Regions from separate parts of the Paenibacillus sp. VTT E-133280 genome, predicted to be linked through region 1. Evidence: riboswitches for the same ligand, from Rfam matches in the RefSeq annotation. Region 1 holds a riboswitch; the other holds the start of a gene.

Evidence for each region. Region 1 has a riboswitch for cyclic di-GMP ahead of CA600_RS00665 (NPCBM/NEW2 domain-containing protein). Riboswitches for the same ligand answer to the same signal wherever they lie in the genome.
Region 2: linked by a shared signal. The riboswitch ahead of CA600_RS10205 (thiamine pyrophosphate-binding protein) and the one ahead of CA600_RS00665 (NPCBM/NEW2 domain-containing protein) in region 1 are both predicted to bind cyclic di-GMP.

What each region holds. Positions count from the first base shown of each region.
Region 1 covers NZ_NFUX01000001.1:151,287-159,506, forward strand. The annotation lists gene CA600_RS00665 (NPCBM/NEW2 domain-containing protein) at 1-3,819, opposite strand, end outside; cyclic di-GMP riboswitch class I at 3,977-4,063, opposite strand; gene CA600_RS00670 (hypothetical protein) at 4,232-4,786, opposite strand; gene CA600_RS00675 (EAL domain-containing protein) at 4,900-5,901, opposite strand; gene CA600_RS31060 (helix-turn-helix domain-containing protein) at 5,954-6,250, opposite strand; gene CA600_RS00685 (leucine-rich repeat domain-containing protein) at 6,496-7,347, shown strand; gene CA600_RS00690 (sensor domain-containing diguanylate cyclase) at 7,363-8,220, opposite strand, start outside.
Region 2 covers NZ_NFUX01000017.1:52,589-60,808, forward strand. The annotation lists gene CA600_RS10200 (methyl-accepting chemotaxis protein) at 1-669, shown strand, start outside; cyclic di-GMP riboswitch class I at 860-955, shown strand; gene CA600_RS10205 (thiamine pyrophosphate-binding protein) at 1,113-2,753, shown strand; gene CA600_RS10210 (carboxymuconolactone decarboxylase family protein) at 2,764-3,132, shown strand; one part of gene CA600_RS10215 (IS3 family transposase) at 3,409-3,667, shown strand; one part of gene CA600_RS10215 (IS3 family transposase) at 3,667-4,556, shown strand; gene glpK (glycerol kinase GlpK) at 4,795-6,288, opposite strand; gene CA600_RS10225 (ATP-binding protein) at 6,407-7,843, opposite strand; gene CA600_RS10230 (response regulator transcription factor) at 7,844-8,220, opposite strand, start outside.

The DNA.
Region 1 (8,220 bases):
AATCAAGTTACCATCTTCCTTATCAACGGCTATGACATCAGTCAAAATATCAAATTCACTATTCAACTTAACGAAAGTTGTCTCTTCCGGCACTGTGATGGTCGGCTTACTTGAAGTATTCGTAAACTTCGCATCGGCCCATACCGTATGATCTGAAGCATTGCCATCTGTAGCATCTGTGGTAACCAGCTTCACTTCGCGCGCACCTGTCACAGGTATTTTCACCAATTCATGCTCTGTCCCTGCCCGGAAAACATCACTCGCGAATTTCTTCTCTCCATCTACATACACTTCAAAGGTTGCAGAGGATGGCTTTCCTTTCATCGCTTGATCGATCCCGATGTAGCTTTCAAAGAAGTCATAACCTATACCCTCAATATCATAAACAACTTCAGAGTTCGCATGTACACCGATTCCCTTGGCATAGGTTGCAGCTAGCCCTTGTCGAACAAGGCTGATGATTCCACCAGAAACGGCTTTATCTTTCTTTAATTCACCCCAACCAACAACGACTGACTTGGCATTAAGATCCGAAAGATAAGCATAGTCACTCGTTACCGTAACCAGTGTTGTTTTGGTTTCTGTAACCCCTTCGTTCTTCACTTCATACACCACTTCGTAGTCGCCTTTTTGCGTTACATCAACGGTATTTGCTTTCAGGGTGACATTAGCCGTAATATCGTTTCCTTGATAGTTAGTCGCTTTTACATAGTTCATCGGATCAAAAGCTTGATTAAGCTTTAACGTGATTTGATCTTCAACAGATAACGCTGGCTTGAAGGCTTTAACCTGTACCGGCTTCAGTGAGTTCAGCTTCTTATCATAACCAACGATCTTGTACGTATAATTGATGCTGTTATCTACATTCGTATCCACGAACTGGTCAGTCCCTGTAAACCCTACTAACTTATCGTCTCTATACACCTCATAACCTAAGAAATCTTTCTTAAGATCCGTATCCATACTGAAGCTTAGTGTGTTCGATTTAGCAGTAGTGTTAGGCGTGATATTAACCTTTATCGCAACATTCTTATCTGCTATTCCTGTTCCTTCATAATGAACCACTGAATTGTTTAAATACCAGAGCTTTTTCGGTGCTGGATATTTAGCTAACTTCACTTTTGTTTCAGGATTCACAGTGAAGCCATGTCTGGCAAAATAGCTACTTAAGTCTAACCCCAGCACTTCAGAGGAGAACTCCACCAAATACTGCTGCTTGGAATTGTCGCCGTTCGGAAGGGAGACCTTCCGCTCGCGGTACAGCTTGGTCAGTTCTGTCCAGTAACCCGGATGCGCCAATTCTAACTGCCAATAGGCACCAAGCTGTGCAAATAAGCCCTGCTGATTCATAACCACTTTATTTTCTTCGATTACATATTTATATATATCACTTTCAAAAGGAATACGAGTATCCATCGAGTCCGCATAGACTGACATCAGCATAGACACCATATTATTGGTTACTTCACCATATTCTCGTTCGCCCATCGCCAAGCGATGCCCTATTTCATGATTCAATCCCCAGCCTGGATAGACTTTGTTAAAATCACCTAACATTGTCCCCACGGTTCCAAGTTGTATCCCTGTATGGTCCCCCGCTGCATACATCGCACCATAAGGCTGCATCAATCGGATATTCTCACGAATTAGCTTGGCATCATGAATCACACTACTGCCATCCAAGCCATAGAAGTCAAAGATCGTCTTCATCCAAGTATCATAGCCGGTTACGGTACCCAGCGGATCATTTCCTTGCGTAATAAACATGTTATAAGCTTCTGTCGCAGTGCCTGTGAAAATAACATGATCGCTGACCATTTCCACCACATCAATGAGCTTGCGATCTTGAACATTCGGATGCGCTGCCTTATCTTCATCTATTTTTTGTTTATAGGTGGTTAAGAAGGCTTTGAATTGTTCAGGATCTGTAATCTTGGTCATCATAGGGATCTTGGTAAGCCCCTCGAACCGGATCATAGGTGCTTTACCTTGTTCCTCCGCTGTATATGGATTGACGATATACACTGTACCGCCCTTAGTCACTTCATGTGCATAATAACTATTCGTCGCAAATTCAGGAACGGTTATTGTGTTTTTACCTGGACGCAATTTCACACTGCTAGCCCAAACGTTCCAAGCCGCCTCTTGTTGAGAAAAGACTAAAGAAGGCAATTTATCGCTCGAAGCTGCGTCCACATAAACGTTGATCGTATCTCCAGGCATTGCAACGAGACCTGTAGGCTGGTTGTTCGTACCGAAACCAATTCTCAGGTTTTCTTGCGCATGCTTTTTCATATCTCCACGTTGTTCCGCCTCAATGATGGTGCCTTCGGTTTGAATTTCACCATTCACTAGCTTCTTAGCTAAATCCAAAGAATCTTTCAGGATTGGATAGAGCGGATGTACTTTTGCCGCTTCTTCTAATTCGTTGATTGCTTCGACGCTATTATAAGCAGGAACAACCGCACTCATCGTGCCATCTGTGAAAATACCATTTACAGCTTCACTTACTTTATCCTCTGTATAAAATCTAAATTCGGCTGCAAAGGGTCTGTTGATATTGGCTTTTGTGAACTTGAATTTCAATCTTTTAAACTTCGTAGGTTCAAATTTAAACTCCAGAAAGTCATTCGTACTAGTCGCGGTTCCGCTAGATACGAGCTGGAAGGTCTCTCCCTTACTTGTTTCTGATGCATAAATTTGAAAAGCCTCTGGGAAGCCTTTGCGGTTATCTCTAGCCAGGAAAGCCACTCTATCTAATACTTTCGCTTGCGCTAACTCAAACACAACTTCATTCGTGAAGCTGTCGTCATTGTTTTTATTGGTTTCCCAGTGTGTATTCGGTTGGTCATCGAGCATGTATTCCGGTTTCGTACCTGGGTAGCTTCCGCCGTTCACCGTTACTTTTGATACGTTTGAGTTGGGCATTCTATAAGCTTCGCTATAGGCATTTTCATATGCTGTACCATAGCCTTTTAGCTTCGAAACCTTAGCCGCTGTTGCCTCTATTTGATGATTCTCCAGAAGTACTTTTGCATTCTCTATATCTGCTTGAAACTGCGCGTACAGTGGATGTGTCTGCACTTCTTGTTCTAAAGCCGTTAATTTCTCCATCGTATTAAATGCTGCGCTAACTTGACTCAAGCTGTCATCTGTGAATAAATTTTTCATTTTAGCGGATACGGCATCTTCTTTGTAAAAAGAAAACTCAGCCGCACTCGCCCAATCTTGGTTAGCTTTTTTGAAGACAAATTTAAGTCTCTTAAAGGTTGCCCTGTCAAACTGCACCTCTACTACGTCACCTGCTCCGCCTTTATATTCTCCAGAGGATACTAGCGTATAATCGCCTGCATCCGTTGTTGAGCCATAAATATCAAATTCCTGGGCAAACCCCTTACCCTTTGCGCTGGATTGTCTTGCAGCATATACAATTCTATTTAATTCAGTGGACTCATTGAATACAAAGACAACCTCATTCGTAAACGTTGAACTATTCGGTTTGCCCGTTTCCCAATGCGTACTCATATCGCCATCAATAGCCTTAGCTATAGGTGAACCTGAGTAGTTACCACCGTTATTGGTAATGGATTTAATATTCGCAGGATTCATTCTAAAAACATCATTATAAGCGCCTAGGATAGCCTTGCCGTACAGATCAAACGGAATAACTGACGCATTGCTTATTAGGTCAGCCTTGCTTTGTACTACAGTGTTCACTACAGTTACCTTGCTTACATCACTTGCTAAAGCATAACCTGCCTCACTCGAAAAGCTAGCTAACATGGCTGCCGATGTAGCGATTGCAATCATTTTTTTCATCTTTTCTACCCCCCAGATGTAATATGAATCTCTTCAATGCCTAAAAATGGGCACAAAAAAAACTACCCCGAAAGAGTAGCTTGATTGCAGCTAAAGTTGCATAAAAATTAAGACTTAATTTTTATTAAACCTTAAAAACAAAAAGCGTTATACACTCTTTGGCAGCTGGCTGACAATAGTCGTGATAACCTTAGTCCCTATAGCTTTGCGTCCCTACATTTCCATAGGTTTGCCTATGAAGTTTCGATTACATTACAAAGGTTAACATAACTATGCATCTTATTGCATGATTATTTGGTATGAAATTGATATTTGATCGACATAGGTAATTGCAATCAATTTCCTCTAACTGATCGATATTATTTATCAACTGTCCCAGACGAAGAGTGATACTTTAGGACTGGAGGAGCGTTCAACCTCCAAATAGTCGCCGAAACCAATTCCACACATCACCTGTGATCGGAATTAACCCAAAGCCATGCTCGCCAACCGCGATTAGACCATATGCCCATTGTCCAATAGCTACGGCTCCCCCAGCAATCCGTCCTATGGCTACCGCTCCAAATGCCGTATCCCCTATGGCGACAGCACCCAACGCTTTTTCGGCTATCGCGATCGCTCCTACAGCCACTCCTGCAATAGCAATCGCCCCAGCTGCGAAGCCAAGCCAGCTAAGTGCTATCGCTCCAAGTGCTAACCACATTCCTAGTGATATTGCACCCACGGATAGAACCCCTACGCTTATCGCACCTATGGAAATCAAGCCTACAGCTATATCTCCAATAGCAATTAATCCAACAGCTGTCTTCACACGAGGTCTGCTGCCATAACCCTGACCAGAGTAGCGACCTAAATTGCTGCGAATACTTACCACTGGAAATGAGGGAGAAGGCCACTGATAATCAATCTCTCGCCCTTCCCAGCCCCTGGAATCTGCCCAACGTGTGATGTATTTATGCCATTCCATATTCATCCGACCCCCTTCTCAATTACCTAAATTGTACAGCCCCGGGGCTCACCTGTAATCAGACTCTGACCTGAATTCATCTCATCCTCTAGACGGAGATCTACTCATTAGGATCACTGTTTGGGAATAGGGTCAGGTTTTCCAAATAAATATCCCTGAAACAACTGATAACCACTCTGCTTAAGCCATTCAAAGTCCTCTCTAAATTCCACTCCTTCTGCTAAGGGAACGGATTGGATTTCTAATGCCTTTTCTAAAAACTGTTCTGCTACTTTCTGCTTGCTCGGATCACTAGACACACCCTGAACATATTTCATATCCAGCTTCATGTAATGGGGTTTAAGTGCCAATAACATCTCGATTGTGCTGAAGCCTTCGCCAACATCATCTAGAGCGTATTCAAATCCCCGATCCTTGTAATATGTCAAAATAGCTTTCAAATGAGCAAGGTCATCCACTTTCTCCGTCTCAACAACTTCAAAGACAAAAAGAGAGGGATCTACGCCTAATTGATTGGCCAATTCAACTGTTGATCTTAGGCAGAACTCTGGAGCGTAGATCGACGTTGGGATAAAATTAATAAACGTTTTTTTATTTAAGGGTGCAGCACATTTTACAGCAGTCATTCTACATAACCGGTCTAAAGCATATAAACGGCCACGATTGCGTGCCGCCGTAAAGATCTCATTAGGATAGATAAGGGCTCCATCTTCTTTTTTAAATCTGGATAAGACCTCATATGCAAAAATCTCTTCCTTTGCATTCACGATTGGCTGGAAGTGACAAATCACTAACCCCTTAGTGATAACCTCATCAATCCACTCCATATCAAGTACAGTGGGCATCTCGGATAGAGGTCTCCATGTTTGGTCATCTATACGGAATTCAATCTGCTTCGACGCCATATGATCATTACAGAAATCCAGAAAATCCCGCGCCCCAGCCTCTTTAATCGTAATCACATTTTCTTCTACCTTATGTATCGTATTGCTTCTACTCAAATGATGAATAACCTCAGGTAACATCCTTAGATTAAGCTCGCCATGAGCCTTAATTTCAAAATTCAGCTCTCTTACTACACAATGATTACAAGCCACATTCATAACCCCTTTCATCTTCGATTCTCTTAAAAAGCTCCCAGAACTACTATTCTCAATCAAAATCCGTTTACTCCAGTAAGTACGACAGGTCTAACACGGTTAACTGTTGATGTTGAATCTCAATAATCTTTTGCTCTTGCAGATCTTTAAGCACAAGGGTAGCCGTCTCCCTGAGCGTTCCGATTATATCCGCGAACTGCTGATGGGTCAGCCGGAGATTAATCCTCATCTCGCCTTGCTCCTCTATCCCGAATATTTGGTATAGTCTTCTTAGAGTAAAAATTGCACGCGCTCTCGCAGCATGAAATTTCATTTCGGGTAATAACCGATTCGATAAAAATAAACGATCCATTTGCAGCAGCATCAATTGTTCCTTAACTAACGGGTAGTGTATCGTTCATCGCCACCGCTGATATCACTCTTGCATTGGAGGGATGGATCACATCCAGATCGCCAAAGAAATCCCCTTTTCCAAAAAGAAGCTTCCATCTCATTATTCCTTTCTAAAACACGCCATAGTTTTGTATACCAACATACAGATAATAAATCATTATCCTGTTATATTCTATCGTAACGATTGCCAATACCAATAACAAAGGAGAACCTTCTATGAGATATAATTTTGACGGAAAAGGACTTACAGAAACGCCAGAGATCGTGTTTGAGAGCAATCCTCTACTAGAACTGAGCATGTACAACAACCATATTAAAGAGATTCCCGATCAACTCTTCCTTCATGATGAATTAGAGGTACTAAATTATGCGGGTAATGACATCGAACGGTTATCCGAGAACATCGGTCGTTTAGTTCACTTAAGAATGCTTGATTTAGGCCATAATCAACTCAAGGTATTGCCGGAGAGTATTGGAGAACTACGGGGGTTGGATTCTTTTCTATACCTAAGTAATAATCAGTTCGAGCAGCTGCCGGAGCAGCTTTGTAATCTCCAGAAACTCAAGTATCTGAATGTAACAGATAATAATCTCAAGCAACTGCCTACTCTTTTAGGCGCAATGAGCAGTCTAATTGAATTGCGGCTATATTACAATCAGCTAGAAAGTCTGCCAGATTCAATCACACAAATAAAAGGGCTAAGAGAGATCCATCTGTATGGTAATCAACTGGTCTTGTTACCCGAGCATTTGGGTGCTATAGAAGAACTTCGGATACTTGATTTAAATGATAATCGAATCACTGAACTACCTTCATCCATCGGTAAACTAAGCAAGTTAAGAAAACTGAACCTTCGAAAAAATAAACTGAATCAGCTGCCTGAGCAAATAGGTCAATTAAGCAGCCTTGTTGAGCTTGACCTAAGAGATAATAACCTGCAAGAAATTCCGAATTCCCTTCTACAACTAGAACGATTAGAGAAACTGGATCTCCGATGGAATCACAGCTTGAAGGAAACAGACATTTTAGAGCAATTAGAGCAAAGAGGATGTATCGTCTATAAATAACAAAAAAGCCCCCTGTTAAAGAAGCTTTTCATTCAAATCTATGAAGTGGGTAACGCGGTTTCTCCCCTGTTCTTTAGAGGCATAGAGCGCTTGATCAGCTTTTTGCAGCAGGGTGTTTTCTGAATCGGCTGGAATAAATGTAGCTACACCAATGCTCACCGTTATCCGGCCCATTTCCCAAGTTGAATACGCGATAGACTGCCGTAAATTCTCAGCTATAGTCCTTGACTCCGAGATGTCTGTATTAGGTAAAAGAAGTATGAATTCCTCACCGCCATATCTAGCCGCAATATCCTCTTTACGAGATTGCAGTTTCAAGATACTCGCCATTTTCTCCAGCACATAGTCACCTGTCTGATGCCCATAGGTGTCGTTCACTTTTTTAAAATGATCAATATCTATAATACACAGCGAAAATGCTGTTTGAACTTGGCCGTACCCTACAATTTGCTCTTCCAGCTTCTCTTGAAGAAACCTTCTATTCTTCAGCCCAGTCAGCTTATCTGTATTAGATAACTCTACTAAAACGGCATTCATCTCCAGCAGCTCGGCTTGTTTCTGTTCAATTTCTAAATGAATTCGCTTGAGCTCGGCAAGCGCCTGATCCTTTTCCCAATAAGCCACTTCTATTTGCTTCTTGGCAGACCGAAGCTCCAGCTCATAGTCAATACGTTTTCCCATCTGTACCAGGATACAATCAATGACCTCTACACCTTCACACTCGAGCCTTCTGCCATTCAATAAATAGGGAACCGCTTTACCATCACTATCTTTCAGATTTATAAATAACTCTTCCACCTGTCCATTAAGATTAATAAAAGGATAGAAGTATGAATGAAAAATAAGCTTGTTTGCCGTAGACATGATAGATTC
Region 2 (8,220 bases), on a different contig from region 1:
GAACAAGGGCGCCAATCCGTAGATACTCAAGCTGAAGGCATGCGCAAAAACATCCAGGCTACTCAAAAAGTAGCGGATACTATCGAGGCCTTGTCTCATAATGCTCGCGGAATAACGATGATCACAAAGACCATCACTGAGATCGCTGAACAGACTAACCTGTTATCGCTGAATGCCTCCATCGAAGCAGCACGTGCCGGAGAACATGGTCGAGGATTTGCAGTAGTCGCACAGGAGGTCCGTAAGCTTGCCGAAGAATCAACGGCTTCAACAAAGGAAGTCTTTGGTTTAGTTCGGAGCATTGAAACTGATATTAAACAAGCGATTGACAATATCGCTATCAACGAAGAAGTCGTACAGGTACAGAATGAGATGATCACTCAATCTGCTCATATCTTTGCTCAAATTGTACAAAGTGTGCAGTATATTACCGAGCAGATCTCTTCCTTCTCTTCTGAAAGTGATCTTATGCTGGAAAGTGCCTTGAAAATCTCAGGTGCAATAGAAAATATATCTGCAATCACTCAGGAAACTGCTGCTGGCACCGAAGAAGTATCGGCTGCAATGAATGAACAAATTAATGCCCTGCAGTCCGTCGCAGAAGAAACTGAGAAAATGACACAGGCCGTATTTAATCTACAGAAAACGATCCATATCTTCAAGTTTTAAACAACTTGCATAACGAATAAACCAAGCCATAAACCGTCCTCTAAGTTTGTCTTAGGGGACGGTTTATTTTCTATTATTTCATAGGTTTGACAAGACTTTCGTCAAAATTCGAGTTAATTTGCGATAATATATTGACAAAGGATGATCCCAAGGAATATATTGTAAAGGAAAATTCTTCTTATAAATTTTAAATTAATATAGGCAAAATCTTCGAAAGAGGATGACGCAAAACCATGGATCTACAGCCTCATTTTTACTCTGAGGCCATGATTGCCAGGTTGCTAAGGACCCGGGACGGCTGAACTATTGTTCAGTCTTTACGGCGATTTACGCCACCAACCTGTGCCCTTTTTCGGAGCACAGGTTTTCTATTTTTGAGTTTATTGATCAATCAGAACACTTCGAAAGATCAATAACATAATAAATATTAATCAACTTGTGAGGTGTATCTTTTGAAGACAGTCGCAGATTATATGGCGGAAGCACTACGTAACCTCGGAGTGACCCATTCTTTTGGGATCATTGGTAAATCGATTTGTCCCGTAGTTCTTAAGATGGTAGACTATGGTATTGAATTTATTCCAGGGAGACATGAATCCAGCTCCGGATTCGCAGCAGCTGGATACGCGCTGAAAACTGGTAATCTAGGCGTAGCATTTGGTACTTCTGGTCCAGGCGGAACTAACCTACTTACAGCAGCAGCACATGCGAAAGCCAACAACTTGCCAGTGCTGTTTATTACGGGCCACCAATCTATTAAAGAGCTTGGAATCCCCCAATGTCAGGACTCTTCCTCTTACTTAGCTGATTTAGCGGAGATGTTCAGACCTGCCACCTTGTTCAGTAAACTTATTGAACGCGGTGATCACTTTAGTACTATTTTTAATCATGCGATTTCAATTGCTCTTAACCAACGTGGGCCTGTTCATCTTTGTGTGCCGTTTGATGTACAGACAGAAGGATTGGAAGAGTGCAATATTGTAATTCCCGAACGCGAATCTCTAGTAAGTCTAGCGAATATCGACAGAGTAGTTGATGCTATCAATGCCTCAAAGAATCCTTTGATTATTGCGGGTAAAGGGGTCAATCGATCTGGGGCGCATAGCCAGCTTATTCAGCTCGCTGAAACTTTTAATATACCAGTAGTAACATCACCTGGTGGTAAAGGGGCTATGGTTTGGGATCACCCACTCTATCATGGTCCTATTGGTGTTGGAGGTTGCACCCACGGGGATGACCTGTTGAATAAAAGTGATCTATTTATAGTTCTAGGATCACGATTAAGTGATATGACCGTCTGTAACCTAAAACGGGAGAATCACCCGACAACATTAATTCAATTTGATATTGATCCGACCTTTGTTGGAAAAATCTTGTTCTCCAAAACGATACCAGTCACTGGTGATCTACGTGATAACCTAGTGTGCTACCTAAATCATATTGATCCTAATCATATTACTAAACGTGAAGCTATCCCTTATGTAGATTATTCAGAAGAGCTTCCCAGTCTGAAGAATCTTTCCCTTGCGTCTATTATGAGCACGATGAGTGATCTGATTCCTGACAATAATACAGTATTTGTTGATGACGGCAGTCATGGATTCAATGCTGCTAAATGGTACAAGGTTAAGAAACCAGGCAGTTTTGTATTTGATGCTTATTTTGCTTGCATGGGTAATTCTATCGGTATGGCTATTGGTGCAAAGGTTGCAGCTCCTGAAGAAACTGTCTTCTGTATTACAGGTGATGGCTGTTTTATGATGCTAGGTACAGAAATAAACACCGCCGTCTGCAAAGATATCCCTGTCATCTTTATCGTAGTAAATAATAAGCAACTCGATATGGCGCTTAAAGGGATGGAAAAAACTACTGGCCGTATTGATGGAACGATATACGAAGTCCCAATGGACGTTGTGAAATTTGCCGAGTCTCTAGGAGCGACAGGCTACAAGTGTGAGACTGCGGAACAATTCTCGACTGCAATTAAGGACGCCGTTGCTCTTAACCGTGTTGCAGTTATTGAATTATTAACAGACCGTGATGAAGTCCCTCCGACTGCACACCGTACTTTGAACCTAAATTAGGAGGCTCACTATGAAAGATAATGTTAACAGTGGTCTGAACCACTTCACGAATCTCTCAGGAGACTATGGCGCTAAAGCACTAGCTCCGATTAAGGAACATTTCCCTGACTTGGCAGAATTCATCATGGGTAATGCGTATGGAGATATTTTTCAACGCAATACCATTGAAGCTGACTGGAAGGAAGTCTCTGTTATTTCTGCTCTAATTGCAATGGGCCAGTTCGATCAATTAGGAGTTCATTATGTTATGGCTCTTCGTGTAGGAGTTACTGTAGAACAGCTCAAAGGGATTCTACTACACTTAGTACCCGCTATAGGGGCACCTAGAATCATCACAGCCTTTAATATTCTTCTTGAAACCATAGAAGAGATCCAATAAATAATAATTCGACATAAATATACACATTTCGTCTTTATTATTGTGATTTAAGAAGATAGATTACTATAGGAAAGATCGAACGTGGAGATAAAGTTCTGTCCTGGACAGTGGGCGCTGGATGGAAAAACGTAACATTTGTTATTGAATATCAAGCGTTACAACATAAAAAGCGGCAGGCCAAGGATTAACCTTATGGTATTCTCCCCTCATGGTTGACAGTGAAAAAAGAGCACATGGTATCATGTGTTTAACACAGTCGACCGGAGGGGATTTTTCATGGCTAAAAAAGGGCAGACGTTTACGAAGTATTCAGAAGAGTTGAAGAACGAGGCGGTTCGACTTCACTTAGAGGAACATATGAGCTATTCACAGATTCTAGAAAAACTCGACATCAAGAGTGATGCTCAGTTGGTGAGGTGGATACGTAAATTTAAAAGTGGGGAGACCTTCGAGGACCGACGCGGAAAAGGTGGAAGGAAACATTTTGACAGTAAAGATGAAGAAATCGCGTATTTGAAGGCACAGGTCGAATACTTAAAAAAGCTCAATCCCAATCTACATGGGGAGGGAAGTTGGATACAAATACCCGGTGCCAATCCATTCAAGAAATGAGCGAGCGATACCCCATTGTTTGGTTGTGCAAACTGGCTGGATTGTCCCGGGCTGCATACTACAAATGGAAAAAGACCTCTGACCTGCGGGAAGCACGCCAAGAGAAGGATGCGAACCTTAAGGAACATATCTTAGCCATTCATCGGCTACGTCCTGCCTATGGCTATAAGCGAATGCGTACAGCGCTTCGCAAAGAGGGGTTTCCCGTAAACCATAAGAAAGTTCGCAGGTTGATGAGAGAGCTAGGCATCCAATCGGTGATACGCAAGAAACGCCCGTTTGCCGGGCGTAAGCCTTCTGTCTTATTTCCAAACGTACTCAACCAGGAATTCACAGCCCACGCTCTTCAGCAAAAGTTAGTCACGGATATTACCTATATCCGTACAGGCCACGAATTTGTCTACTTATCTGTAGTGATGGATCTGTACAACAACGAGGTTGTGGCTTGGAGAATCTCTGTCCGTAATGACTTGAAGCTAGTGGTAGATACTGTGAAATCTCTTCAAGACTCAAAGGCTCTGCTGCACTCTGACCAGGGCTTTCAGTACACGACTCGGACGTATGCCCAGGTTTTAGAGGACAAGGGTTTGGTCGGTAGCCACTCCCGCCGGGGGAATTGCTACGACAATGCTTGTATAGAGTCATTCTTCTCTCACCTAAAGACCGAAAAATTGTATTTGGAGAAACCCAAGAATCTTGAAGATGCTGAACATTTGGTTAAGGAGTACATCCTTTATTACAACAAGGAACGCTTCCAGAAAAAACTCGGCGACCTGTCTCCGGAAGAGTACCGGAACCAGATCGCCGCTTAAAAGGCTTCTTTTTTACTGTCTACTTGACGGGGCTATGACCACTTAGCTTGCCGCTTTTTATGTTGATCTGGTCTTTAGGACTCGCTAGCAAAGAATAACCCCTTTTCAGTTAGCGCACACCTTATTTCATCAAGCCCTTTTGGTCCCATCCCATGGAGTGCCCGAAGTGCAGGCTTTGAAAGTCCACTCGGTAGATCAGATTCTGTTCCGTTAACCATGGACATATGCATCTCCCTGATTACTGATATCTTTCATGTTTTTCCCAACCCATGGTACGCGCTACAGCGTCTTTCCAGGCGTTGTAACGTCGTTCACGCTCATCTATACCCATTTCAGGTGAAAAAACCCTCTCAGCTTTGTTAAAGCTTTCTAGTTGTTCTCTTGTCCAGACTCCTGAGGTTAATCCAGCCAGAAGTGCTGCCCCCAGCGCAGTCGTCTCCGCATATGTAGTTCGAGTCACTTCACTCCCGAGGATATCAGACTGGAACTGCATCAGCAAATCATTACGAACAGCTCCCCCATCTACACGAAGTCCGGTCAATGGCATGCCTGCGTCTTTTTCCATCGCCCCAATTACATCTCTAGACTGAAATGCTAGCGACTCTAACGTTGCTCGTACCAAATGTGCCGAGGTCGTCCCTCTTGTCAGACCGAAGACTGCTCCACGTGCGTACATATCCCAATAAGGTGCACCTAGTCCAGTAAAAGCAGGAACGACCACAACCCCTTCGCTGTCCTCCACTTCCCGCGCTTTGTCTTCTGAGCCTGCTGGCTCCGCTATGAGGCCTAGCCCCTCCTGAAGCCATTGTACAGCCGCTCCGGCTACAAACACACTGCCCTCGAGTGCATAGTAGAGTTCATCCCCCATTCCCCAAGCTACAGTGGTCAACAATCCATGACTGGAGACTACAGCTTCTGTACCTGTATTCATTAGAATAAAGCATCCAGTTCCATATGTGTTTTTGGCACTTCCGGGTTCAAGACAAGTATGTCCAAACAAAGCAGCCTGCTGATCTCCCAATACAGAGTGAATAGGTATTTCTGCCCCGAACCACTGCGCATCTGCTGCTCCAAATTCACTACCGGACATTCTCACTTCCGGCAGGATGGAGCGGGGTACACCAAGCTCTTCCATCAGCTCTTCGTCCCAGCAGCGCTTATGTAGATTATATAGCATTGTACGCGAAGCATTAGTTACATCAGTAGCATGTACAGCTCCACCAGTAAGCTTCCAGATTAGCCAGCTGTCTACGGTCCCAGCTAGTAGATCGCCATTATTCCCCCGCTCTCGTGCGCCGTCCACATGATCAAGAATCCAGGAGAATTTAGTTGCAGAAAAATAAGCATCCACAACGAGTCCAGTCTTGCTAGCAATGAGTCCCTCTAATCCCTTATTCTTGATCTCTTCACACAGCTCTGCAGTACGTCTGTCCTGCCACACAATCGCAGGATAAATCGGCTTACCCGTTGCTCTATCCCAGATTAGGGCCGTTTCCCTCTGATTTGTAATTCCAATAGAAGATATTCCCTGAGGTGTTATCCCGCCCCGAGTAATCGCATCTCTTGCAGCTGCAAGCTGTGACGCCCAAATTTGCTCTGGGTCATGCTCCACCCAGCCAGGGTGTGGGAAAGATTGTTTAACCTCGTATTGCCCTTGTGAGACGATTCTAGCGTCCTTATCGAACACTATGGCTCGTGAACTAGTAGTCCCTTGGTCTAAAGATAAAATCATTTGCTGGCCTCCCAAGCATAAACAATGAGATATGTTCCACGATGAACAAGATTAATGTGTTTGTTTCAACAAAAAGCACCTCTGCTGTCAGAGGCGCTATCACACATTGTGTTTGGAATTACTGTTTTTCGACAGGAAGTCTTAGGGTAAAGGTTGTACTTTCGCCCAACTTACTGGAAGCTGAAATGGTTCCGTGATGCGACTCAACAATATTTTTAACAATCGCAAGCCCAAGTCCCGTTCCACCTGATTCTCCCCGTACACGTGCCTTATCGGCTTTGTAGAAACGATCAAATATATACGGCAGATCTTCCTGCGGAATGCCGACGCCTTCATCCTGAATTTTAATTTCAAAATAGCGACGCCCTTCTAAGACACAAGTTCCTGTATGAACTGTGATCTTCTTGCCACCCTGCGTATGACGAAAAGCATTATCGAGCAAATTGGTTAAGACCTGCTCAAGCTTATCTTCATCCGCCGCTTTAAGAACAAGAACATCGCTGTCTTTATTTAGCTGCAGATGAATATCACGCTCTTTCGCACGTACGGAAAATTTGCGATACACTCGTTCCAGCAGTTCGTTCACATCTACTTCTGCCTTCAACATATCCGTATGTCCAGCTTCCATTCGCGCAAGGTCGAGCAGATCCTTTACAAGACGTCCCATACGGAGTGATTCATCATGAATGACCTGAATCAGTTCACTGCTTTCCTCTGGTGAAGAAGCCATACCGTCAAGTAAAGCCTCACTATAACCTTGCATCATCGATAACGGAGTCCGAATCTCATGAGAAACATTTGCCACGAAGTCACGGCGCATTTTCTCGAGCCGTACCTCTTCAGTCACATCACGCAGAACAGCAACCACCCCACGAATGCTTCCTTCAGAGTATAAAGGTGCCATATGCACTGACCACACGCCCTGCCGGACATGTACATTCGAGCGCTCATCGCCGCCTTGCTTCAACGTGCTCAAAAATAAAGGACGCAGGGGAGGTGGAACATTACTCTCAGCCGTTTCCGTATGAGGTTCAATGTCGCTCTCTTGTTCCCACTCTAAATCGCTCCAGCTCTCAAGTAGCGATTGACCATGCGGATTGGTCAGAATAATCTGGCCTAGGGTATCAAAGGTGATTACAGCATCACTCATGCTACGCAATACACTGGATAGATGACCCTTTTCATGGTGCAGACTGCGAATATTCTCTTCCAACTCCTCAGCCATATGGTTAAAGGAAGTTGCCAATTGGCCAATTTCATCGCTTGTGACAAGCGTCAGCCTTGTTCCGTATTCACCACGTCTAATGTTGTTTGCAGCCTCGATGACACGTTGCATCGGTTGAGTGATCTTGGTGAACAAGAACAATGCGAAGAATGTCGTCAAGGAAAATCCGATCATGCACGTATACATAAATAAACGTTTGATATCGCCGGAATTAGCAAAGTTGCTGTCGATATAGGGAAGTAGAAACAACCCGAGTGTAATCAGCACGACAGCGACCAGGCAGATGATCGTGACCCACAGCTTGCCGACAAGACTTCTCCAGAAGTTCACTTATTTAGGTACCTCAAGTTTATAACCTACACCCCATACAGTTGTAATCATCGCCGCGGATTCCGGTGAAACCTTATTCAGTTTTTCACGAAGACGCTTAACATGGGTATCGACTGTACGCAAATCTCCGAAAAACTCATAATTCCAAACATCTTTAAGCAGTTCTTCACGAGAGAACACTTTATCCGGTGAAATCGCCAAATAATGCAGCAGTTCGTATTCTTTCGGTGTCAGACTCACTTCTTCACCACCAGCAGTAACCCGGTGTGCGTCATGCTCAATAATAAGATGAGTGAATACAATGTTATTACTGGAGTTGCTCTCTTTGGACAAAAATGCTGTTGCCGAAGAACGGCGCATAATAGCCTTCACGCGAT